Regions from separate parts of the Pseudomonas benzopyrenica genome, predicted to be linked through region 2. Evidence: predicted binding sites of a transcription regulator. Region 2 holds the regulator's gene; each other region holds the start of a gene.
What was found. Region 2 encodes sigma-54, which starts transcription at its own class of promoters, with help from an activator protein. Its sites were predicted from a motif close to ANTGGCATNNANNTTGCTNT; they were not measured.
Positions count from the first base shown of each region.

Region 1: a site for sigma-54 is predicted at 3,502-3,521, ahead of glnA (glutamate--ammonia ligase). Genes of this name have one in related genera too.
Region 3: a site for sigma-54 is predicted at 5,768-5,787, ahead of V6W80_RS14565 (circularly permuted type 2 ATP-grasp protein). Genes of this name have one in related genera too.

Region 1 is NZ_CP145723.1:4,677,630-4,685,482, reverse strand. It holds gene glnL (nitrogen regulation protein NR(II)) at 1-442, opposite strand, end outside; gene V6W80_RS22170 (DUF4124 domain-containing protein) at 614-1,252, opposite strand; gene V6W80_RS22165 (DUF4124 domain-containing protein) at 1,252-1,770, opposite strand; gene glnA (glutamate--ammonia ligase) at 1,945-3,351, opposite strand; gene thiI (tRNA uracil 4-sulfurtransferase ThiI) at 3,737-5,191, shown strand; gene typA (translational GTPase TypA) at 5,349-7,166, shown strand; gene V6W80_RS22145 (lysozyme inhibitor LprI family protein) at 7,313-7,702, shown strand.
Region 2 is NZ_CP145723.1:1,315,424-1,323,276, forward strand. It holds gene tldD (metalloprotease TldD) at 1-454, shown strand, start outside; gene yjgA (ribosome biogenesis factor YjgA) at 490-1,014, opposite strand; gene pmbA (metalloprotease PmbA) at 1,107-2,456, shown strand; gene V6W80_RS06035 (superoxide dismutase) at 2,680-3,294, shown strand; gene V6W80_RS06040 (HPr family phosphocarrier protein) at 3,365-3,637, opposite strand; gene rapZ (RNase adapter RapZ) at 3,669-4,523, opposite strand; gene ptsN (PTS IIA-like nitrogen regulatory protein PtsN) at 4,525-4,989, opposite strand; gene hpf (ribosome hibernation-promoting factor, HPF/YfiA family) at 5,007-5,315, opposite strand; gene V6W80_RS06060 (RNA polymerase factor sigma-54) at 5,407-6,906, opposite strand; gene lptB (LPS export ABC transporter ATP-binding protein) at 7,009-7,737, opposite strand; gene lptA (lipopolysaccharide transport periplasmic protein LptA) at 7,734-7,853, opposite strand, start outside.
Region 3 is NZ_CP145723.1:3,092,188-3,100,040, forward strand. It holds gene V6W80_RS14540 (HDOD domain-containing protein) at 172-984, shown strand; tRNA gene V6W80_RS14545 (tRNA-Ser) at 1,059-1,148, opposite strand; gene V6W80_RS14550 (proteasome-type protease) at 1,682-2,419, opposite strand; gene V6W80_RS14555 (transglutaminase family protein) at 2,516-3,316, opposite strand; gene V6W80_RS14560 (alpha-E domain-containing protein) at 3,313-4,266, opposite strand; gene V6W80_RS14565 (circularly permuted type 2 ATP-grasp protein) at 4,329-5,738, opposite strand; gene V6W80_RS14570 (ribonuclease E inhibitor RraB) at 5,996-6,337, opposite strand; gene speE (polyamine aminopropyltransferase) at 6,442-7,293, opposite strand; gene V6W80_RS14580 (PLD nuclease N-terminal domain-containing protein) at 7,390-7,602, opposite strand; gene mtnC (acireductone synthase) at 7,708-7,853, opposite strand, start outside.

The DNA.
Region 1 (7,853 bases), 1.7 Mb from region 2:
CGAGAGGATTCTTGATCTCGTGGGCCAGGCCCCGCACCAGCAGCTTGGTGGTCTCCTGCTTGGAGAGCTGGGCCTCTTCCTTGGTGATGCGCAGCAGCCGGTCGCGGGGATGGACTTCCAGCAGCAGCAGGGTGTTGTGGCGATCCAGGATCGGGGTCACCGCATAGTCCACCGTGAGGCTGTTGCCAGAGGTGGAGATCAGCAGCGCCTCGCGCTTGGTGAAGGGATGGGCGTGGTCCACCGCCTGGCGCAGCGCCTGCAGGGCCTCGGGCGATTCGGTGAACAGCTCGCTGATGAACTGGCCATGGCTGCGCTGGCCACTGATGGCCAGGAGCATCTCGGCCGCCGGGTTCATGTACTCCAGGCGCAACTCCGCATCGAGCAGAATGACTGCGGTGGTGAGGTTGTCGAGCAGGAGTCGGTGAATGACGTCGGTAGGCATGAGAGGCCACAGCGCTATAGGGACGATAGGAAAATGCAAGAAGCAAACCAAGACGCCCCGAGTTAGGGCAGATGGCTGAAACGTGCACTAACAGCCGCCGCGCGACGGGCGGAAAGAAACTGGATTTGTATCAAGATGGTGCACAATGAAAAAGCGCACCAAATAGGTGCGCTAGAGGAAGGGTAGCCAGGATTTCCTGGGTTCGGGCGGTTTCATGTCCAATGGGCATTCCGGCCGCTTGCCCCAGTCCTTGTCACTGCAGGGATGGGCACGGCGCTTCTGCTCCAGCGAGGGGCGGCGCAGATGGAAGGGCTGGGCCGGTGTCCGCTCCAGCACATTGCCGTCGGCGGCGAGGATCTCCGCCACCAGGCTATGGGTGCCACGATCCAGGTTGTCCAGGGGAAACACTGGACTGCGACCGGCGCCGGCTTCCTTGTCATCCAGCAGCAGCCGGTAGCTGTGACCCGGCTGCAGCTCCGGTTCGCTGACCAGGCTGACGATGAGCTGCCCTTGCTGATCGATCACCGTAGCATCGGGCTCGGGTACCAGGATGCGCAGCATCTGGTAGCGGAAGGGCGCGGTCTTGGGCGTCCTGGCCACCGGCGCGGCCGGTGTCGGACTCAGCTTGCGGGTCGGCTGGCCCTGCTGATTAAGGTTGTTAGGCACCGTGATCGGCACCTGGGTCGCCTTGACGCCCTTGGGTGGCTGGTCGGTGTAGACCCGATTGCCGTCCTTGTCGACATAGCTGTAGACCGCCGCTTGGGCGGGCAGCAGCAGGCAGAGCAGAACCAGTGCCAGGAGCGCGCGCATCAGCGAGCCGGGCTGTTGACGCTGATGCGCTGCACGGTAACGGTCTTCTCGGCACTGGTCTGGATCACCTCGCCGGTGCCGGACAGCACCTGGGCGGCGAAGCGGTGCTCGCCGCGCTCCAGGTTGGCCACGCCGAAACGGGTGCTCTGACCTGGGCTGCCATAGGGCGCGCCATCCACCAGCAGTTGCAGGGACTGCCCAGGGCCCAGGGCCGGCTCCACGGCTACCCCCACCGAGAAGGTGCCGTTGTTGGCGCGGATGGCCTCGTCGTCGGGCACATTGACTTCCAGACGGCTGAAGGCCGGGCCGGCAGGGGTCGCCGCCGCAGCCGCACTGGGGATGGGCGGCGCCGGTCGTGGATTGTCCACGGTGTTGGTGGGCGCCACCTGCACCGGCTTGGCATTGGCCGAGGGCTGATCGCTGAATACCGTGTTGCCTTCGGCATCCACCGACTTGTAGATCGCGGCCTGGGCGGAGCAGGCGAGGCAGAGCAGACAGCAGGCAAGCAGGCGAGGCATGGCGGAATCTCGGCCGGGCGATGGAGATCAAGGGTAGCAGGCGCGTCGTGTGGTCAGGTAGGCAGCTCGGCCGCTCCGCGCTGGCGCCGGTCGCGGCTGCTATTCCTACGCAAAGAAAACCCGCGCAAAGAAAAGGCCTCCCGAAGGAGGCCTCTTTCAGTTACTGCAGCGGGATCAGACGCTGTAGTACAGATCGTATTCCAGCGGGTGCACGAAGGTACGCACCTTGATCTCTTCCTCGGACTTCAGCTCGATGTAGGCATCGATGAACTCGTCGGTGAAGACGCCGCCCTTGGTCAGGAACGCGCGACCGGCGTCCAGGGCTTCCAGGGCTTCCTTCAGGCTGCCGCAGACCTGCGGGATCTTCTTGCCTTCTTCCGGCGGCAGATCGTACAGGTTCTTGTCGGCGGCATCGCCGGGGTGGATCTTGTTCTGGATACCGTCCAGGCCGGCCATCAGCAGGGCGGCGAAGCACAGGTAGGGGTTGGCAGCCGGATCCGGGAAGCGGGCTTCGATGCGGCGGGCTTTCGGGCTCGACACATAGGGGATACGGATGGAGGCGGAGCGGTTACGGGCCGAGTAGGCCAGCATGACCGGGGCTTCGAAGCCGGGCACCAGACGCTTGTAGCTGTTGGTGGACGGGTTGGTGAAGCCGTTCAGTGCCTTGCCGTGCTTGATGATGCCGCCGATGAAGTACAGGGCGGTATCGGACAGGCCGGCATAGCCTTCGCCAGCGAAGGTGTTCTTGCCATCCTTGGAGATGGACATGTGCACGTGCATGCCGGAGCCGTTGTCGCCGTACAGGGGCTTGGGCATGAAGGTGGCGGTCTTGCCGTAGGCATCGGCCACGTTGTGCACGACGTACTTCAGGGTCTGGGTTTCGTCAGCCTTCTTGACCAGGGTGTTGAACTGCACACCGATCTCGTTCTGGCCAGCGGTCGCCACTTCGTGGTGGTGGACTTCCACGACCAGGCCCATCTCTTCCAGGGCGTTGCACATGGCGGTACGGATTTCGTGGTCGTGATCGACCGGCGGTACCGGGAAGTAGCCGCCCTTGACGCCCGGACGGTGGCCCTTGTTGCCGGACTCGAAGTCGGCATCGGTGTTCCAGGAGGCCTGCTCGGAGAAGATTTTGAACATGGAGCCGGAGATGTCCGACTTGAACTTCACTTCGTCGAAGATGAAGAACTCGGGCTCCGGGCCGACGAACACGGTGTCGCCGATACCGGTGGACTTCAGGTACTCCTCGGCAGCACGGGCGATACCGCGGGGGTCGCGCTCGTAGGGCTGCATGGTGGAGGGTTCGATGATGTCGCAGACCAGGATCAGGGTCGGCTCTTCGGTGAAGGGATCCAGAACGGCGGTGCTGTCGTCGGGCAGCAGGATCATGTCGGAGGCTTCGATGCCTTTCCAGCCGGCGATGGAGGAGCCGTCGAACATCTTGCCGTGGGCGAAGAAGTCTTCGTCCAGCGCGTCACGCGCCGGCATGGTGACGTGTTGCTGCTTGCCTTTGGTGTCGGTGAAGCGCAGGTCTACCCACTTCACGTCGTTTTCTTTGATCAGTTGAACAGCCTTCGACATGGTTTCCTCCAGAGGAATTTCGGCCGGGAGCGGTTGGCGGTACTCCCGGTATCAGCTGTGCCCTTGAGGGGCGCTTCCGTACTGCCTAGTCCACGACCGGCGTTCCACGAAAAGCGCCCTATGCTGGCCCAGGGGCGGCTGCCTCACAAGAGAGCAAGTTGTATGCCAGTGCCCTCAAATGGGCTGGAGGCCCTTCCTGACGCCTGTCGTGCCGTTTTCAGGCCAATCAGCGGCGCATCAGCGCACCAATTTGGTGCTTTGTAATTCATCGCTGCACCTAAATGGCGCCTCAAGTGATTTTGTCGGCTGGATTCGAGTGCGTGATGGTTTTCAGGTATGATATTGGCCCTTTTCTTTCGCGTTACCCGCCCCCCGTTTCCCGCTCATGAAGCTCATCATCAAGGTCTTTCCGGAAATCACCATCAAGAGTCGCCCGGTGCGCAAGAATTTCATTCGCCAGCTGGTGAAGAACATTCGTGTCGTGCTGCGCGATCTGGATCCGGATGTCCGCGTGGAAGGGGTCTGGGACAACATCACCCTGGAGACCGCGCTAAGCGAGCCGCGGTTGCTGGTGGACATGAAGCAGCGCCTGGCCTGCACCCCGGGCATCGGCCAGTTCCTCGAGGTGCACGAGTATCCGCTGGGTGACTTCGAGACCATCCTGGAACTCTGCGTACGCCACTTCGGCGAGCGGGTGCGCGGCAAGGTGTTTTCGGTGCGCTGCAAGCGCGCCGGCCGTCATGACTTCTCCTCGATGGACGTGGAGCGCCATGTCGGTGGTGGCCTGCGCGAACGCTGCGGCGGCGCCGGCATCGCCCTGAAGAATCCCGAGGTGAACGTCCGCCTGGAGATCCGTGACCAGCAGCTGTTCATCATCGACGAGCACCACGAAGGGCTGGGCGGTTATCCGCTGGGCGCCCTGGAGCAGGTGCTGGTGCTGATGTCCGGTGGCTTCGACTCCACCGTGGCCGCCTACCAGATGATGAGACGCGGGATGGTCAGCCATTTCTGCTTCTTCAATCTCGGCGGGCGGGCCCACGAACTGGGCGTGATGGAAGTGGCCCACTATCTCTGGGAGAAGTACGGGCGCTCCCAGCGCGTGCTGTTCATCAGCGTGCCCTTCGAGGAAGTGGTGGGGCAGATCCTCACCCAGTGCGACGACAGCCACATGGGCGTGATCCTCAAGCGCATGATGCTGCGTGCGGCCAGCCGCATCGCCGAGCAGCTGCAGATCGAGGCGCTGGTGACCGGCGAAGCCGTCTCCCAGGTTTCCAGCCAGACCCTGACCAACCTGGCGGTGATCGACAAGGCCACCGATACCCTGGTGCTGCGGCCGCTGCTGGCCAGCCACAAGCAGGACATCATCGACACCGCCCAGCGCATCGGCACCGCCGACTTCGCCAAGCACATGCCCGAGTACTGCGGCATCATCTCGGTGAATCCCACCACCAAGGCCAAGGCCCTGCGGGTGGAGCACGAGGAAGGCAAGTTCGACATGGCGGTGCTCGACGCCGCTCTGGAACGCGCACGCTTCATCACCGTCGACAAGGTGATCGAGGAGCTGGGCAAGGACGTGCAGGTGGAAGAGGTGGACCAGCCGCTGCCCGGGCAGATCGTGGTGGACATTCGCCATCCCGACGCCCAGGAAGACCTGCCGCTGGAGCTGCCAGGCATCGAGGTGCAGACCATGCCGTTCTTCGCGCTGAACAGCCGTTTCAAGGAACTGGACGAGAATCGCCAGTACCTTCTCTATTGCGACCGCGGGGTGATGAGCCGGCTGCACGCCCATCACCTGCTCACCGAAGGGCACGCCAATGTGCGCGTTTATCGTCCGGCCTAAGCAGCCGGGCCTGCTGGGTGGCAGTATCCGCCACCGCCCTCCCGACCTCTTCTAGCCTGCCGGCCACATACCGGTCGGCCGCGTTTCGCGCCTTTGCAATCTCCGGCTGTCAGCCTGCTGGCTGAAGCTCCTTCATTTCTATACCGAGAACACCACTGTGATCGAGAATCTACGCAACATCGCCATCATCGCGCACGTCGACCATGGCAAGACCACCCTCGTCGACAAGCTGCTGCGCCTGTCCGGCACCCTGGACCGCAAAGAAGCGGAAAACGAGCGGGTGATGGACAGCAACGACCAGGAAAAGGAACGTGGCATCACCATCCTGGCCAAGAACACCGCGCTGAAGTGGGGCGACTACAACATCAACATCGTCGACACCCCCGGCCACGCCGACTTCGGTGGCGAGGTGGAGCGCGTGATGTCCATGGTCGACTCCGTGCTGCTGGTGGTCGACGCCCAGGACGGCCCCATGCCGCAGACCCGCTTCGTTACCCAGAAGGCCTTCAAGGCCGGTCTGCGTCCGATCGTGGTGGTCAACAAGATCGACCGTCCCGGCGCGCGTCCGGACTGGGTCATCGACCAGATCTTCGACCTGTTCGACAACCTCGGCGCCACCGATGAGCAGCTGGACTTCCCCATCGTCTACGCCAGCGCCCTGAACGGCATCGCCGGTCTGGACCACGAGAAGATGGACGACAACATGGATGCTCTGTTCCAGGCCATCGTCGACCACGTCCCGGCTCCCCAGGTCGATCTGGACGGCCCCTTCCAGATGCAGATCTCCCAGCTGGACTACAACAGCTTCCTCGGCGTGATCGGCATCGGCCGCATCGCCCGTGGCCGCATCAAGGCCAACACTCCGGTCGTTGCCATCAGCGACGACGGCAGCAAGCGCAACGGTCGTATCCTCAAGATCATGGGCCACTCCGGCCTGCAGCGCGTGGAAGTGGCCGAAGCCGAAGCCGGCGACATCGTCTGCGTCTCGGGCATGGACGAGCTGTTCATCTCCGACACCCTGTGCGATCCGCAGAACGTCGAAGCGCGCCCGCCGCTGACCGTCGACCAGCCCACCGTGAGCATGACCTTCCAGGTCAACGACTCGCCGTTCGCCGGTCGTGAAGGCAAGTTCGTCACCAGCCGCAACATCAAGGACCGTCTGGAGAAGGAACTGCTGCACAACGTGGCCCTGCGCGTCGAGCCGGGCGAGTCCGCCGAGAAGTTCAAGGTTTCCGGGCGTGGCGAGCTGCACCTGTCGGTACTGATCGAGAACATGCGCCGCGAAGGCTTCGAGATGGCCGTGGGCCGTCCGGAAGTGGTGATCATCGAGAAGGATGGCGAGAAGCAGGAGCCCTACGAGAACGTCACCATCGACATCGAAGAGCAGCACCAGGGCTCGGTGATGGAGCAGATGGGTCTGCGCAAGGGCGATCTGACCAACATGATCCCCGACGGCAAGGGCCGTATCCGCCTGGAATACACCATCCCGGCGCGTGGCCTGATCGGCTTCCGTAACAACTTCCTGACCCTGACCTCGGGCAGCGGTATCCTGACCTCGACCTTCAGCCACTACGGCCCGATCAAGGCCGGCGAAGTGAGCAACCGTCAGAACGGCGTGCTGGTCTCCATGGCCACCGGTACTGCGCTGACCTACTCGCTGGAAACCCTGCAGAGCCGCGGCAAGCTGTTCCTGGCCCCGGGCGACGAGATCTACGAAGGCCAGCTGTGCGGCATCAACAGCCGTGACAACGACCTGGTGCTCAACCCCACCAAGGGCAAGAAGCTGGACAACATGCGCGCCTCGGGCAAGGACGAAGTCATCGCCCTGGTGCCGCCGATCAAGTTCACCCTCGAGCAGGCGCTGGAATTCATCGCCGACGATGAGCTGGTGGAAGTGACGCCCAAGTCCATCCGTCTGCGCAAGAAGTACCTGAACGAGAACGACCGCAAGCGCTTCGAGCGTTCCAAGGTCTGATCCCGCCCGGGTAGTACAGGAAAGCGCCTTCGGGCGCTTTTTTGTTGGCTGTTTTTCAGCAGGTGCCGCGCGCGGGACTGGCGGCTCTGCTAGCGTTTGTCTCACGGTCGCGCCACCCGGAACGGCCCTTTCTGCAGGATGCTGCCATGCTCAAGAACACCCTTGCCGCCGCCTTGACCCTGACCGGTCTCTTCGGTCTCGCCACAGCCCAGGCCGCCGGTTGCGGCACGCCACGCAACGCCTTCGATACCGTCTACTGCGCCAGCAACCTGTTCGCCCAGAGCGACAAGTCGCTGAACCAGACCTATGGCGAACTGCGCAAGCAGCTGCCGGCCGATCAGCAGGCCGTGCTCAAGCAGCGCCAGCTGGCCTGGATCAAGCAGCGTGACAGCCAGTGCGCCCGCGAGGAAGCCGATGGCTACTTCGTCAATCTGGACTGCGCCGTCAGCCTGACCGAAAGCCGCCTGGAGACCCTCAAGGAGCGCCTGCGCGAGTGCGCCAGTACCGGCTGTGAGGCGGGCAAGCTGGGGCAGTGAGGTGAGCCGCAGGAGCGGAATCCGGCGGTTCCCTCTCCCCAACCCTCTGCCGGAGGGAGAGGGGGAAAGCGGCCCCGCGTAGGTTGGGCTGAGCGCAGCGAAGCCCAACACCCCTATCATCCAAAGGTGTTGCGGCCCTAGGCAGGGCTTG
Region 2 (7,853 bases):
CATGCAGGACAAGCTCAACGCCCGGCTGATGGGCGTGGCGCCCACCGGCAATGGTCGCCGCGAGTCCTATGCCCACCTGCCCATGCCGCGCATGACCAACACCTACATGCTCGCCGGCCAGAGCGATCCGGCCGAGATCATCGCCTCGGTGGAGAAGGGCATCTATTGCGCCAGCCTGGGTGGCGGTCAGGTGGACATCACCAGTGGCAAGTTCGTCTTCACCACCAACGAGGCCTACCTGATCGAGAACGGCAAGCTCGGTCGTCCGGTGAAGGGCGCCACCCTGATCGGCAACGGACCTGAGGTCATGAACCGGGTATCCATGGTCGGCAACGACCTGGCGCTGGATGCGGGGGTAGGGACCTGTGGCAAGGACGGCCAGTCACTGCCGGTGGGCGTGGGTCAGCCGACGCTGAAGATCGACGCCATCACCGTGGGCGGCACCGGCGCCTGATGCGGGCACCGGCCGTGGCCGTAGCGGACAGAAACCTAGCGCAGACCGCGCTGGGTTTCGTCGAGGGTGCGGATGTACTTGAAGACCTTGCGCGCCGCCGCGGGCGGCTTGTTGTGCGCCGCCTCGTGCTGGGCATGGCGCACCAGGCCGCGCAGATGCTGGCGATCGGTTTCCGGATACAGCGCCACGAAGGCTTCCAGCGCCTGGTCGCCCTCGGCGATCAAGCGGTCACGCCAGCGCTCCAGGGCGTGGAAGCGCTCGTTGTACTGCCGCGTCGAAGTGTCCATCTGGTCGGCCAGCGCCAGGATCGCTTCCAGGTCCTGGTCGCGCATCAGCTTGCCCAGGTACTGGACATGCCGTTTGCGCGCAATGTGGGTCTTGTGCTTGGGCGCCTCGGCCAGGGCCTTGCGCAGCGGATCGGTCAGCGGCAGGCGGTCCAGCTGCTCGGCCGGCAGCCCGGCCAGGCGCTCGCCCAGCTCCTGCAGCGCGTGCAGCTCGCGCTTGACCTGCGTCTTGCTCTTTTCGCCCAGCGGCGCGTCGTCGTCGTAAGAATCAACCATGAACTATGGGGTCCAGCTAAGAATGGGCGCCATCATAACGAGTTGCCGCACGGTTGTCCGGCCTGGCCGGCGCCGTCCGTAAGGAGAACGTCATGAATCGCAACGCCGCCGTGGGTCCCGCCGCGCTCCCCGAATTGCGCGAACAGGTCGAGGCCATCCTGGCCGAGGCCCGGCGCCAGGGCGCCAGTGCCGGTGAAGTGGCCGTCTCGGTCGACCAGGGCCTGTCCACCTCGGTCCGCAAGGGCGAGGTGGAAACGGTCGAATTCAATCGTGACCAGGGCTTCGGCATCACCCTCTATGCCGGTCAGCGCAAGGGCTCGGCCAGTACCTCCGCCACCGGCCCCGAGGCGATCCGCGAAACCGTGGCCGCGGCCCTGGCCATCGCCAAGCACACCTCGGAGGATCCCTGCGCGGGCCTGGCGGATGCCGAATTGATGGCACGCGGCGAGCTGCCCGATCTCGACCTCTATCATCCCTGGAACATTACTCCAGAGCAGGCCATTGAGCAGGCCCTGGCCTGTGAAGCGGCCGCCTATGCCGCCGACAGCCGCATCGGCAATGCCGACGGTACCACCCTCAATACCCACCAGAGCTGCCGGGTCTACGGCAACAGCCACGGTTTCGTCGGCGGCTACGCCAGCACCCGGCACAGCCTGAGCTGCGTGATGATCGCCGGCAGCGGCGAGGCCATGCAGCGCGACTACTACTACGACGTCAACCGCATCGGCAGCGAGCTGATGAGCGCCGAGGAGATCGGTCGCCGCGCCGCCGAGCGTGCCGTGAGTCGCCTGGGTGCCAGGCCGGTGCCCACCGCCAAGGTCCCGGTGCTGTTTTCCCCGGAAATGGCCGCCGGCCTGTTCGGCACCTTTCTCGCCGCCATTTCTGGTGGCAACCTCTATCGCAAGTCGTCCTTCCTCGAAGGCGCCCTGGGTCAGCAGGTGTTTCCCGACTGGCTGACTCTGGACGAGCGGCCGCACCTGCCGCGCGCCCTGGGCAGTGCCGCCTTCGATGGCGAAGGCCTGGCCACCTACGCCAAGCCCTTCGTCGAGAACGGCCAGCTGGTGTCCTATGTGCTCGGCAGCTATTCCGCGCGCAAGCTGGGCATGCAGAGCACCGCCAACGCCGGTGGCGTGCACAATCTCCACGTCAGTCATGGCACGGCCGACCAGGCCGAGCTGATCCGGCAGATGGGCACGGGCTTTCTGGTCACGGAAATGATGGGGCAGGGCACCAACCTGGTCACCGGCGACTACTCCCGGGGTGCCGGTGGCTTCTGGATCGAGAATGGCGAGATCCAGTTTCCGGTCCAGGAGGTCACCATCGCCGGTCGCCTCGGCGACATGTTCCGCCAGATCCTGGCCGTGGGCAGCGACGTGGAACGCCGCGGCAGTCTACGCACCGGCTCGGTGCTGATCGACGGCATGACCCTGGCGGGCAGCTAGAACGGCGGTTGGAGTTGTCGCGATGAGGAAAATCCCGTCGAACGGGAGACAGCCCACCCCGTTACTCGTTAGTATCCTAGCAATGCACTAGGACATAGCCGTGCGGTCGAATCCGTTGACCGGACGGCCCAGGCTTCACAGGATGCGCCCTCGCGCATCTGCCGTACTCCCCGGCGCCCTCGGGCGCTGGGTCCATACCAAAGCCACCATGGAGACAATCCGCATGCCGCATACTCTGCCTCAGCTGCCCTACGCCTACGACGCGCTGGAACCGCACGTCGATGCCCAGACCATGGAAATCCACCATACCAAGCATCACCAGACCTACATCAACAACCTGAACGCGGCGCTGGAAGGCACCGAGTTCGCCAACCTGTCGGCCGAAGACGTGGTTCGTCAACTGGACAAGCTGCCCCAGGACAAGCGCGGCGCCGTGCAGAACAACGGTGGCGGCCATGCCAACCACAGCCTGTTTTGGACCGTGATGGCCCCCAACGCCGGCGGCAAGCCCGAAGGCGCCCTGGCCGAGGCCATCGAGTCCCAGCTGGGCGGCTTCGATGCCTTCAAGGAAGCCTTCACCAAGGCGGCCCTGACTCGCTTCGGCAGCGGCTGGGCCTGGCTGAGCGTCACCCCCGAGAAGAAGCTGGTGGTCGAGAGCACCGGCAACCAGGACAGCCCGCTGATGACTGGCAATACCCCGATCCTCGGCCTGGACGTCTGGGAGCACGCCTACTACCTGCGCTACCAGAACCGTCGTCCCGACTACATCGGCGCCTTCTTCAACGTCATCAACTGGCCGGAAGTGTCCCGTCGCTACGAAGCGGCGCTGAACGCCTGAGTTGACGCCCCATGAAAAAGCCGCCCTCGGGCGGCTTTTTTTATGGGATGCGGCTGGAGCAGGGTGCTTATCACTCACCCTCGTCGAAGTAATTGTTGATCAGCTCGATCAGGGCGCGCATGGCCTCGTCGCTCTGTTCACCTTCGGTTTCCAGTTGCAGCACCGTGCCCTTGCCGGCGGCCAGCATCATGACCGCCATGATGCTCTTGCCATCGACCGGCGACTCGCCACTACGGCCGACGCGAACGCTGGCGGGATAGCGGCCAGCCACGCCGACGAACTTGGCGGCGGCACGGGCGTGCAGACCCAGCTTGTTGATGATGGTGATCTGTTGGGCAGGCATTGAGTCTGTCCTTGTCGAAACGAAACGGGCGTCAGAGATCGCGGTGACGAATCTGGACGTTCTTGAGCAGGTCTTTGAGTTCGCGACCCAGGCGATCGGCCAGATAGACCGAACGGTGATGACCACCGGTACAGCCGATGGCCACGGTCACATAGGACCTGTTGTTGGCGGCGAAACGCGGCAGCCACTTCACCAGGTAATCGCGGATGTCATTGTACAGGGTCTCTACCTCGGGCTGTTGCTCGAGATACTCCCGCACCGGGGCGTCCAGTCCGGAAAAATCGCGCAGGTCCGGTTTCCAATAGGGATTGGGCAGGAAGCGCACGTCGAAGACCATGTCGGCATCCACCGGCAGGCCGCGCTTGAAGCCAAAGGACTCGACCAGGTAGGCGGTACCCGGCTCCGGCGCGTTCAGCAGGCGCAATTTGAGGATGTCGCGCAGCTGATAGAGATTCAGGTGAGTGGTGTCGATCTTCAGGTCGGACAGATCGGCGATGGGCGACAGCAGCACCTGTTCGTCGTGAATGGCCTCGGCCAGGGATCTTTCCTGGTTGGACAGCGGATGCCGGCGGCGCGTCTCGGAAAAGCGCTTGAGCAGCGTCTGGTCATCGGCATCCAGATAGAGGATGTCACAGCGGATGTTGCGGCTGCGTACCTGTTCGAGCAATTCGGGAAAGCGCTGCAACTGGCTGGGCAGGTTGCGTGCATCGATGGACAGGGCGACCTTGGGCTGGGGCCGCTCCATGTCGGTCAGGGCGTGCTGGGCCAGCTCGGGTAGCAGACTGGCCGGCAGGTTGTCGATGCAATAGAAGCCATTGTCCTCAAGCACGTTGAGCGCCGTACTCTTGCCCGACCCGGAACGTCCGCTCACGATGATGAGGTGCATGTCAGTGTCCGCTCTGGGCCTCGACGACGATCTGATAGAGCGCCTGGCTGTCCTTGGCCTTGCGCAGTCGGTCGCGGATGTCGGCGCGATCCAGGATGCCGGCGATCTGGCGTAGCAGGGTGAGGTGTTGTTCGGTGGCCGCTTCCGGGACCAGCAGGACGAATACCAGGTCTACCGGGGCGCCGTCCAGGGAATCGAAGTCCACCGGCTGCTGCAGGTGGAAGAGCACGCACAGCGGTTGCTGCAGACCCGCCAGGCGGCAGTGGGGAATGGCGATGCCATTGCCGAAACCAGTGGAGCCCAGGCGTTCGCGCGCCATCAGGCATTCATGGATGTGCGCCGCATCATGGCCGGGCAGTTCCTGCGCGGCCAGCTCGGCGATGCGTTCCAGTACGGCGGCTTTGCTGCCACCCGGCGCACCCGTCTGGGTACGGCCGGGGGTCAGGATGTTTTCGAGTTTGATCATAAAGCGGCGATCGAACCTCAGCGGACGCCAATGCCCTGCTGGCGTTCGATCGATTTTTCCTTGTGTTTAATCAGTTGGCGGTCGAGCTTGTCGGCCAGGAGATCTATGGCGGCATACATGTCGTCGTGCTCGGCGTTGGCGACCACCGCAGCGCCGGAGACGTGCAGGGTGGCTTCGGCCTTTTGCTTGAGCTTGTCCACTTCCAGGATGACCTGGACGTTGGTGATGCGATCGAAGTGCCGTTCGAGGCGGGCGAGTTTCTCGCCGATGTAGTCACGCAGGGCTTCTGTCACTTCAAGCTGATGGCCACTGATGTTGACTTGCATACCGCTTCTCCTTATTGCCGGGCTGCGATCGGCGAAGCTGCTCGCCGACATGACACGGGTCGATCGAGGCACGGTCACACATCAGGACGCGTCAGAGGAGACGCTTGCGTTCGCTGGACGGAGCGATACCCAGGGATTCCCGATACTTAGCCACCGTGCGACGAGCGACTTGTATACCTTGCGATTCCAGTAAACCAGCGATCTTGCTGTCACTCAACGGCTTTTTCGCGTTTTCCGCCGCCACCAATTTCTTGATGATCGCGCGGATCGCGGTGGAGGAGCATTCGCCGCCCTCGGCGGTGCTGACGTGGCTGGAGAAGAAGTACTTGAGTTCGTAGATGCCACGCGGGGTGTGCATGAATTTCTGGGTGGTCACCCGGGAGATGGTCGACTCGTGCATGCCCACCGCCTCGGCGATGTCGTGCAGGACCAACGGCTTCATGGCCTCTTCGCCATATTCGAGAAAACCCCGCTGGTGCTCGACGATCTGGGTCGCCACCTTCATCAGGGTCTCGTTGCGGCTCTGCAGGCTCTTGATGAACCAGCGCGCTTCCTGGAGCTGGTTGCGCATGTAGGTGTTGTCGGCGCTGCTGTCGGCGCGTTTGACGAAACCGGCGTACTGGGGATTGACCCGCAGGCGCGGTACGGCTTCCTGATTGAGCTCCACCAGCCAACGCTCGTTGTGCTTGCGCACGATGACGTCCGGCACCACGTATTCGGCTTCGCCGGATTCGATCTGCGAGCCGGGACGCGGGTGCAAGGTCTGGATCAGCTCGATTATCGGCTTGAGCTCGTCTTCCTTGATCTTCATGCGCCGCATCAACTGCGCATAGTCACGGCTGCCTAGCAGATCCAGGTAGTCGCCAACCAGGCGCTTGGCTTCGCCGAGCAGGGGCAGGGTGGCGGGCAGCTGGGCCAGCTGGATCAGCAGGCATTCGCGCAGGTTGCGCGCGGCGACGCCGGCGGGCTCGAATTGCTGGACGCGTCTGAGCACCACCTCGACCTCGTCGAGATCGACTTCCAGCTCGGGATCGAGGGAAGCATGGATGTCTTCCAGGCTTTCCTGCAGATAGCCGTCGGTGTCGATGCCGTCGATGATCGCCAGGGCGATCAGGCGGTCGAGATCCGACATAGGCGCCAGGTTCAGCTGCCAGAGCAGGTGGGTCTGCAGGCTCTCGCCGGCGGAGGTACGGGTGGTAAAGTCCCACTCGTCGTCGTCGTTGCTGGGCAGGCTGCTGGCGCTGGTCTGGTAGATGTCTTCCCAGGCGGTATCGACCGGCAGCTCGCTGTCGCTGGGGATGCGCTCGCTCCACTCGGATTCGTCGGCCATCTCGTTGGTGGCGACCGAGGTTTCCTTGAAGGTGGTTTCCATGGTGCCGGAGCCTGAGCTCTCATCGCCTTCGCCCGCGGCTTCGCTCTGGTCGAAGTCTTCGCCTTCTTCCTGGCGTTCCAGCATCGGATTGGATTCCAGGGCTTCCTGGATCTCCTGCTGCAAGTCGAGCGTCGAGAGCTGGAGCAGACGTATGGCTTGTTGCAGCTGCGGCGTCATCGTCAGCTGCTGGCCCATCTTGAGGACTAGCGATGGTTTCATGGCTGCGGAAATACACCTTGTCTACCGACGCGAACAGCGCCACCGAACCTCGCGAACCCTGCGAGCGTTAGCAAATTATATGCCTTGTTTCCCCGGGTTTGCCTAGAGGCGGAATTCGTGGCCCAGATAGACTTCCTTCACCAGGTCATTGGCGAGGACTTCTTCGGCGGTACCCTCGGCGATGAGCTGGCCATCGTTGACGATGTAAGCCGTTTCGCAGATGGTCAGGGTTTCCCGCACGTTGTGGTCGGTGATGAGCACACCGATACCCTTGGCCTTGAGGTGGCGGATGATCTGCTTGATGTCACCCACCGAGATGGGGTCCACACCGGCGAAGGGTTCGTCCAGCAGGATGAACTTGGGCGCGGTGGCCAGGGCGCGGGCGATCTCGACACGGCGACGCTCGCCACCCGACAGGCTCATGCCGCGGTTGTCGCGGATATGAGTGATGTGGAATTCCTGCAACAGGCTTTCCAGCTCGCGCAGACGGCCGGCCTTGTCCAGGTCCTTGCGGGTTTCCAGGATGCCGAGGATGTTGTCGGCCACGGTCAGCTTGCGAAAGATCGAGGCTTCCTGCGGCAGGTAACCGATCCCGGCGCGGGCACGACCGTGCATGGGCAGGGCGGTGACGTCCTGATCGTCGATCAGCACGCGGCCCTGATCGGCCTTGACCAGGCCGACGATCATGTAGAAGCAAGTGGTCTTGCCGGCGCCGTTCGGACCGAGCAGGCCGACGATCTGACCGCTGTCGATGCTGACGCTGACGTCGCGAACGACCTGACGACCCTTGTAGCTCTTGGCCAGATGCTGGGCTTTGAGCGTAACCGTCATTGTCCCTGCCCCGACTGCTGCTGATCCTTGGGCTGGATGACCATGTCGATCCTCGGCCGCGGCGTGGTGACCTTGCTGCCATTGGCGCGACCGGCGTTGACGATCTGGCGCTGAGT
Region 3 (7,853 bases), 1.8 Mb from region 2:
CATGCCTGGCTTTCTTGCAGCAATTACCTGATCAGCAAAGCAATTTTGCTTGGCTACCCGGTCGCGACCACTCCGGCTGCGACCGATCGTCACATGACCGCTACAGAAATCCGCGCAGGCGACCGATGACGAGGGTGTAAGGAGATGTAACCCTTTTCCGCGGAGACGCCCATGCAACTCGACACCCTCTTTGCCCAGCTGCACAACCTGCCCAACGTCCCCGAAGTGGCGCAGGTCCTGATCCAGCAGTTCGACGACCCCAACACCAGCATCGAAACCCTGTCGCGCACCGTGGCGCGCGATCCGGTCATCGCCGCCAAGGTATTGCGCCTGGCCAACTCGGCGCGCTTCCGCGGCGCCCGTGAATCCACCAGCATCGAAGACGCCGCCCTGCGCCTGGGCTTCAACACCCTGCGCACCCTGGTACTGGCCTCGGCCTTCGCCAGCGGCTTCAAGGCCGCGCCCGGCTTCGATCTGCAGGCCTTCTGGTACAACAGCTTTCTGGTCGCCAGCCTGTGCAAGCCACTGGCCAAGCAGGCCGGCCTGGACCAGGAAACCGCCTTTACCTGCGGCATGCTCCACGACATCGGCGAATTGCTGATCCAGAGCGGCGCCCCCGAACTGGCGCCGAGCCTGGCCGGTCGCGCCACCGCCAGCAGCCATCGCGCCGCCGACGAGACCCTGCAACTGGGCTTCGGCTATCCGGAAGTGGGTGCCGAACTGGCCCGCCGCTGGCAGCTGCCCCAGGTCCTGCGCGACGCCATTGGCTACCAGGCCCGCCCGCTGCAGGCACCGGAAGGCAACGGCTATGCGCTGATCGTGGCCCAGGCGGTCGCCGTGGCCGAGGTGCTGCAGGAGAATGTCGGTGACAGCAAGGTGCAGGACCTGAGCGGTCCGCTGTTCGCCAGCATCGACCTGGAACAGCTGACGGCCGTGCTGCCCAACGCGCGGGACACCGCCGCGACCTTCGCCCAGGCCGCCTGATTCCTGGATGGGCTGGCCGAATCGCAGGCAAGAAAAAACCCCTGGAGCTGGGCTCTCAGGGGTTCTCTCAGATCTGGCGGTGAGGGAGGGATTCGAACCCTCGATAAGATTTCTCCTATACACACTTTCCAGGCGTGCTCCTTCAACCGCTCGGACACCTCACCAGATTTGCTCGGCGGCTGCATCTGCATCACCGAGGCGCGCAACTATAGGCAAAGGCGATTTCGATGGCAAGCTTTTTCTTCAATCGATTCATACATTTGCACGCAGGGCTGGGAAAGTCCGCTGCTCTGCGCCGTTCACGGGATGACCGGTCAGTCGCCTCTCTGCCCTGCGTTACCTTCTATACCTCCGACCAACGGTAGCGTCGCAAGCATTTTTCCAATTGCCTGAAAGCAAAGAAGAAATCGTCTAGTGCGACATTTTTGATAACCGGCTGGCCGGTCATCACCACAAAACTGAAATTTATGTTCTATAGCTACTGGATAGTGCTCAAGCCTGTGGGTATCAGTAACTGCATGCCGCTGTCGCGCAAGCGCTTCCCGCTGAAGACGTAAAGGCTTCAAACAGCTAACAATAAAGGCCCCGAGTCATGTTCAAGAATCCCGTCCCCAAGTGGCGTCAGGCGAGTTTCGTGCTCATCGTCACCACCGTCGTACTGGTCATCCCCAATCTTTCCCGGTTCTTTGGCTGATCCCTAGCGCCAATAATCCGCTGGTGCTGCCGGCAAGGCTGCCAGCAGGTCACGCAGCCCCTCTCCCCAGCCTTTACGCAAGGCCTGGAAGTAGGGATCGTGCTCGTCGATCCGATGGCTGCTGACCTGCGCCAGCGCATCGCGCGGATAGACCACCAGATCCAGCGGCAGCCCCACCGATAGATTGCTGCGAATGGTGGCGTCGTAGGACAGCAGCGCGCAGCGCAGGGCTTCTTCCAGCGGCGTCGCGAAGGTCAGCGCCCGATCCAGGATGGGCTTGCCGTACTTGCTCTCGCCGATCTGGAAATAGGGCGTGTCCTCGGTGGCACCGATGAAATTGCCGTGGGGATAGAGGTTGAACAACTCCGGCTCCGCGCCGCGGATCTGCCCGCCCAGGAGAAAGGAACAGCTCAGATCCAGGCCATGACCGCTGGGGGCATCCTCGGCATCGCGCTGCAGGACCTCGCGCAAGGTCTGCCCTAGCAAGCGGGCGGCCTCATACAGAGTGGGCACTCCGTGCAAGTTGTCCTGCTCGCTGTCCAGGCGCTGCCGCAACAGGCTGATGACTGCCTGGGAGGTAGCCAGGTTGCCCGCCGACTGGATGGCGATCAGGCGCTCGCCCGGAATCCGGAACAGATGCAGTTTGCGAAAGGTGGCGATGTTGTCGACTCCGGCATTGGTGCGGGAATCGGCGACGAACACCAGGCCGTCGTGCAGTTTCATGGCGACGCAATAGGTCATGCGAACCTCGGGTATCGAGACGGCTTTTTGCCGCAGCGGCGAGGAAAAGAAAAGACGGCCCCTGGCCGTCTCTTCGTGCGCTGCCGGCAGCGCTGATTATTGCTGTTGCTGCACCTGCTGCAACGGCTCGACCAGCACCTTGGCCTCCATGTGCTCCACCCCACCACCGCGGCGCATGCCGCGTACCGGGCAGGCATCCAGGTAGTCCAGGCCGATGGCCAGCCGCAGGTGGCGCTCCGGTCGGGTCAGGCGATTGGTTACGTCGTAGCTGTACCAGGCGCCGTCATGCCAGGCTTCCGCCCAGGCATGGCTGGAGAGGTGCGCGCTGTCGTCGGTGCACAGATAGCCGGACACGTAGCGCGCCGGGATGCCCAGGCTGCGGGCGCAGGCCAGGAAGGCATGGGCATGATCCTGGCAGACCCCGGCGCCCTTGGCGAAGGCCTGGGCGGCATTGCCGTCCACCTCGGTGGAGCCGGGTACATAGATCATGCGCTCGTGCAGGCGCTCCATCAGCTGGATCAGGCTGTCGCGATCCTGGCGCCCGTCGCAGACCTCGCGGGCGAAGGCGGTCAACGCCTCGTCGGCCTCGGTCAGGCGGGTCTGACGCAGGAAGGGAAAGGGTGAGGCCTGGCAGGGCTCGGATTCGAAGCCCTCGTCGATTTCCACCTGACCACTGGCGGTGATGGTGATGGCGTCATGCGGGGTGTCCAGGGTCAGCACATGGAGGATGTTGCCGAAGGGATCGCGTTGCGCCCGCGCCGGCCGTGGCAAGGCCAGCTCCCAGCCAAGGATCTTCTGGCGTGCATCGTCCTGGGGCGTGAGGCGCAGGTACTGGATGCTGGCGCGGACCTGATCGGCATAGCGATAGAGCGTTTCGTGATGGATCGCGAGCCTCATACGGCCTCCAGGTAAGCGGTGTTGATGGCGCTGGCGAGCTGGCGGACATGGACGATGAAATCACCGATCCAGGCGTGCAGGCCTTCGTCCAGCACCTCGTCGATGCTGGTGTAGCGCAGCCGCGCCTCGAGACCCGCGGCCAGACGCTTGGCCTCGCGGCCGTTCTCCCCGGGCAGACTGGCCAGCACCCGGTGCAGCTCGATCACGCAGGCCAGCAGCGAGCGTGGCAGGTCTTCCTGCAACAGCAGCAACTCGGCGCCGTTGCGCACGTTGAGGGCATCCCGGTAGAGCTCGGTGTAGGCCTCGAAGGCACTCAGGGCGCGCAGCAGGGCACTCCACTGATAGAAGCCGCGGGCGGAGGCGTCACTGATGGCTTCCGCCTCCTCTTCCCCCAGCACCTGATAGCGGGCGTCGAGCATGCGCAGGGTGTTGTCGGCGCGTTCGACGAAGGTACCCAGGCGGATGAAGCGATAGGCGTCGTTTCTCATGATGGTGCCGACGGTGGCACCGCGGAACAGGTGGGAACGCTCCTTGACCCATTCGCAGAAGCGACTGATGCCGAAGCGGATCAGGCCGGTGACGGCGATCTCGCGCATCTCCAGCCAGGTGGCGTTGACGTTCTCCCACATGTCGGCGGTGATGCGCCCACGCACCGCATGGGCATTGCTGCGCGCGGCTTGCAGGCAGCAATAGATGCTGCCGGGGTTGCGCTCGTCCAGGGCGAAGAAGTGCAGCAGGCGCTCGGGGTGCAGGGCGCCGTGCTTTTCCCGGTAGTCATCCAGGGTGCCGGTGATGAGCAATGGCATGGCCAGCTCGTCCAGGCCTCCGCCCTGCCCGCTCTGCGGCATCATCGACAGCGAATAGCTGACGTCCAGCATCCGCGCGAGATTCTCGGCGCGCTCCAGGTTGCGGGACATCCAGTACAGATCGGCAGCGGTACGACTCAGCATGGTGGGGTCGCCTTTCAAAGGTCCTTGCGAGGCCGCCGTGGCGGCCACTGTTTCTTGGCGATCTAGTCCTGGACCACCCAGGTGTCCTTGGTGCCGCCGCCCTGGGAGGAATTCACCACCAGCGAGCCTTCGCGCAGGGCGACCCGGGTCAGGCCACCGGGCACCAGACGCGTCTTGCGCCCGGACAGCACGAAGGGCCGCAGATCGATGTGCCGCGGCGCGATACCGCTCTCGACGAAGGTCGGGCAGGTGGACAGCGACAGGGTCGGCTGGGCGATGTAGGCGCTGGGATTGGCCTTGAGCCGCGCGCGGAAGGCTTCGATCTCCAGGCTACTGGCAGTGGGGCCGACCAGCATGCCGTAGCCGCCGGAGCCATGGACCTCCTTGACCACCAGCTCGGGCAGATTGGCCAGCACATGGGACAGCTCGTCCGGCTTGCGGCACTGCCAGGTGGGTACGTTGTAGAGGATGGGTTCTTCGCTGAGGTAGAAGCGGATCATCTCCGGCACATAGGGATAGATCGACTTGTCGTCGGCCACCCCGGTGCCGATGGCGTTGGCCAGGATGATGTTACCGGCGCGATAGGCGGCCAGCAGGCCGGGCACGCCCAGCAGGGAGTCCGGATTGAAGGCCAGGGGATCGAGGAAGGCGTCGTCGAGACGGCGGTAGATGACATCGACCTTGCGGAAGCCCGAGGTGGTGCGCATGAACACCTGTTCGTCGCGCACCAGCAGGTCGGCCCCCTCCACCAGTTCCACGCCCATTTCCCGCGCCAGGAAGGCGTGCTCGAAGTAGGCGCTGTTGAACCGCCCTGGGGTGAGCACCACCACCGTGGGGTTGTTGACCGGGGTGGAGCTGCGCAGGGTATCGAGCAGGATGTTCGGGTAGTGGTCGATGGGCGCGATGCGCTCCAGGGTGAACAGCTCGGGAAACAACCGCATCATCATCTTGCGGTTCTCGAGCATGTAGGACACCCCGCTGGGAGTGCGCAGGTTGTCTTCCAGTACGTAGTAGGCGCCGTCGCCATCGCGCACCAGGTCGACCCCGGCGATGTGCGCATAGATGCCATTGGGCAGGTCCAGCCCCTGCATGGCCAGCTGGTACTGGTCATTGGCCAGCACCTGCTCGGCGGGTATGACCCCGGCCTTGATGATACGCTGGTCGTGATAGAGGTCGTGCAGAAAGAGATTCAGCGCCTGGACGCGCTGAATGCAGCCGCGCTCGATGATCTGCCATTCGCTGGCGGGGATGGCTCGCGGCAGGGCGTCGAAGGGAATCAGGCGCTCCGTGCCCTGCTCGTCGCCATAGAGGGTGAAGGTGATACCGGCGCGATGGAACAGCAGGTCGGCTTCGCGACGACGCTGTGCCAGGAGTTCCGGGGGTGTCTCGCTCAGCCATTGCGCATAGCGACCGTAGTGCGGTCGACAGTGCGCCTGGGCGTCATACATCTCGTTATACAGTTGGCGGCTCATGCCGATCTCCTTGTCACCCACGGTGCAGCTTCGCAAGCCGCGTGCCAGTGCCAGAGCCTTGTGGATCAAGCTCTTGCGAGGCGGCGGGTCGCGCGGTGCACCAAAGCCAGGCACGTAAGCGTGCGCATGCACCGCAACGTTTCCGTCATGAGCCTAAGACGGTGCGCCTGGCGGAAAGTGCGATGATTGAGCGGCGGAGTGATTACAGAGAATGAGACAGGCATCCCCTTCGGGATGCCGCCTCGACAGGCCAGGGATCAGGCGGAGCTGCGGCTGACTTCCTGGGTGACGCCCCAGCCATCGAGTTGGCCGCCCAGAGGCACCACCACCGCCTCGAGATCGCTTTCGAAATCGTCGATGGTGGCGTGGGTGGCGAACATCACCTTGCTGACCTGCAGATGCCAGCCCCCCTCTTCGTGGGGCATCACCTGGGTGTTGAGGGACTCGCCGTGAAACTGGTCCGCAGCGATGCGGGCCTTGCCTTCGTCGGCGAAGATGGCGAAGAAGTCGATGGGATGGAAGCGGGCGAAGTCGAAGCCGCCCTCCTTCATCCGCTGCAGCAGGTTCAAGCTCACATCATCGGCAAACGACAAGGACATAGGACAACCCTCCTCTGGTTCGGATGATCTTCTCGCCGAGCCGTCGCTACCGACGCCCGGCGAGTTGCGGCTGAGCACTCGAACGGTGCCGCGACCGTCAGGGCTTACGCCTTGCCGATGGCCTCCAGCACGTATCGAGGTAGAGCAAAGGCGGCGGCATGCAGCTCCGGGGTGTAGTAACGGGTCTGGATGCCGGTATCACTGTAGCGTTGCGCCAGGGTTTCGGCACCTTGCCGACGCAAGGTCACGTCCTTGCTGCCCCAGGCCAGGGTCATCACGCCCCCTATGTAGGTAGGCACCGCTGACAGATAAAAGTGCCAGTCGGCGAACAGCCCGGACATCCGGCTGGCGGTGGTCTTGACCTCGTCCAGCTGCAGGAAGGGGGTGCCATTCTGGGCCACCATCACGCCGCCGTCGTTCAGGCAACGATGGCAGGCCTGGTAGAAGTTCTCCGAGAACAGCACCTCGGCCGGACCGATGGGATCGGTGGAGTCGGAGATGATGACGTCATAGCGCTCGGTGGTGTTGGCGACGAAATTCATGCCGTCGTCGATCACCAGATTCAGCCGCGGATCCTCGAAGGCGCCAGCCGAATGACCGGGAAAGTGCTCCTTGCACATCTCCACCACCGAACCGTCGATCTCGACCATGGTGATGTGCTCGACACCCCGGTGCTTGGCCACTTCCCGCAGGATACCGCCGTCGCCACCGCCGATGATGAGCACCCGCTTCGGCGCCGGATGGGCGAGCAGCGGCACCTGGGTGAGCATCTCGTGATAGATGAATTCGTCGGCCTCGGTGGTCTGGATGACGCCATCCAGGGCCATTACCTTGCCCAGCACGGCGTTCTGGAAGATCACCAGGTGCTGATGCTCGGTACGCACCTCGTGGAGCAGGCGCTCGACGATGAATCTCTGGCCATAGCCGTCGTAGAGGGTTTCCAGGTAGTCGCTCATGTCGATCTCCGCAGGTGGCGGGCCGAGACAGACAATGCCCGGCCAAAAGCCGGGCATTGTAAGAGCTGGATGTGACAGGCTCCAGCGTTGTGCTGGTTAGCCTTTATGGGTAGGCGCGGTGGCCGAGCGATTGCCGCGCGGACCGGCGGCGGCCCAGGCGATCAGACCGATCACCGGCAGCACGATGATGAGCACGGTCCAGCCGATCTTGGCATTGCTGGTGCTGTCACTGCGGATGACGTTGACGATGGCCCAGATGTCGAGCAGGAAGACGATGAAGCCCAGTACACCGCCGATGGTGGAATTGATCATGTCGCGACTCCCGTTGCGAGGACACAGGTCTCGTCACTTGGGACTGGCGATGAGGGCGTGGAGTTCGGCCGGCTCGCTTGGCAGCGCCGCCGGCCATGGGCCTCAACCGAAGGCGGTGAGATCGATGTCAGCAAAGGACGCCACGCACGGATGGTCGCCAAGCTGGCCACCGGCACGCACCAGGCCGCAGGTCGGCAGACCGGCCTGGCGCGCGGCATCCAGCTCTTCCACCACATCGGAAAGGAACA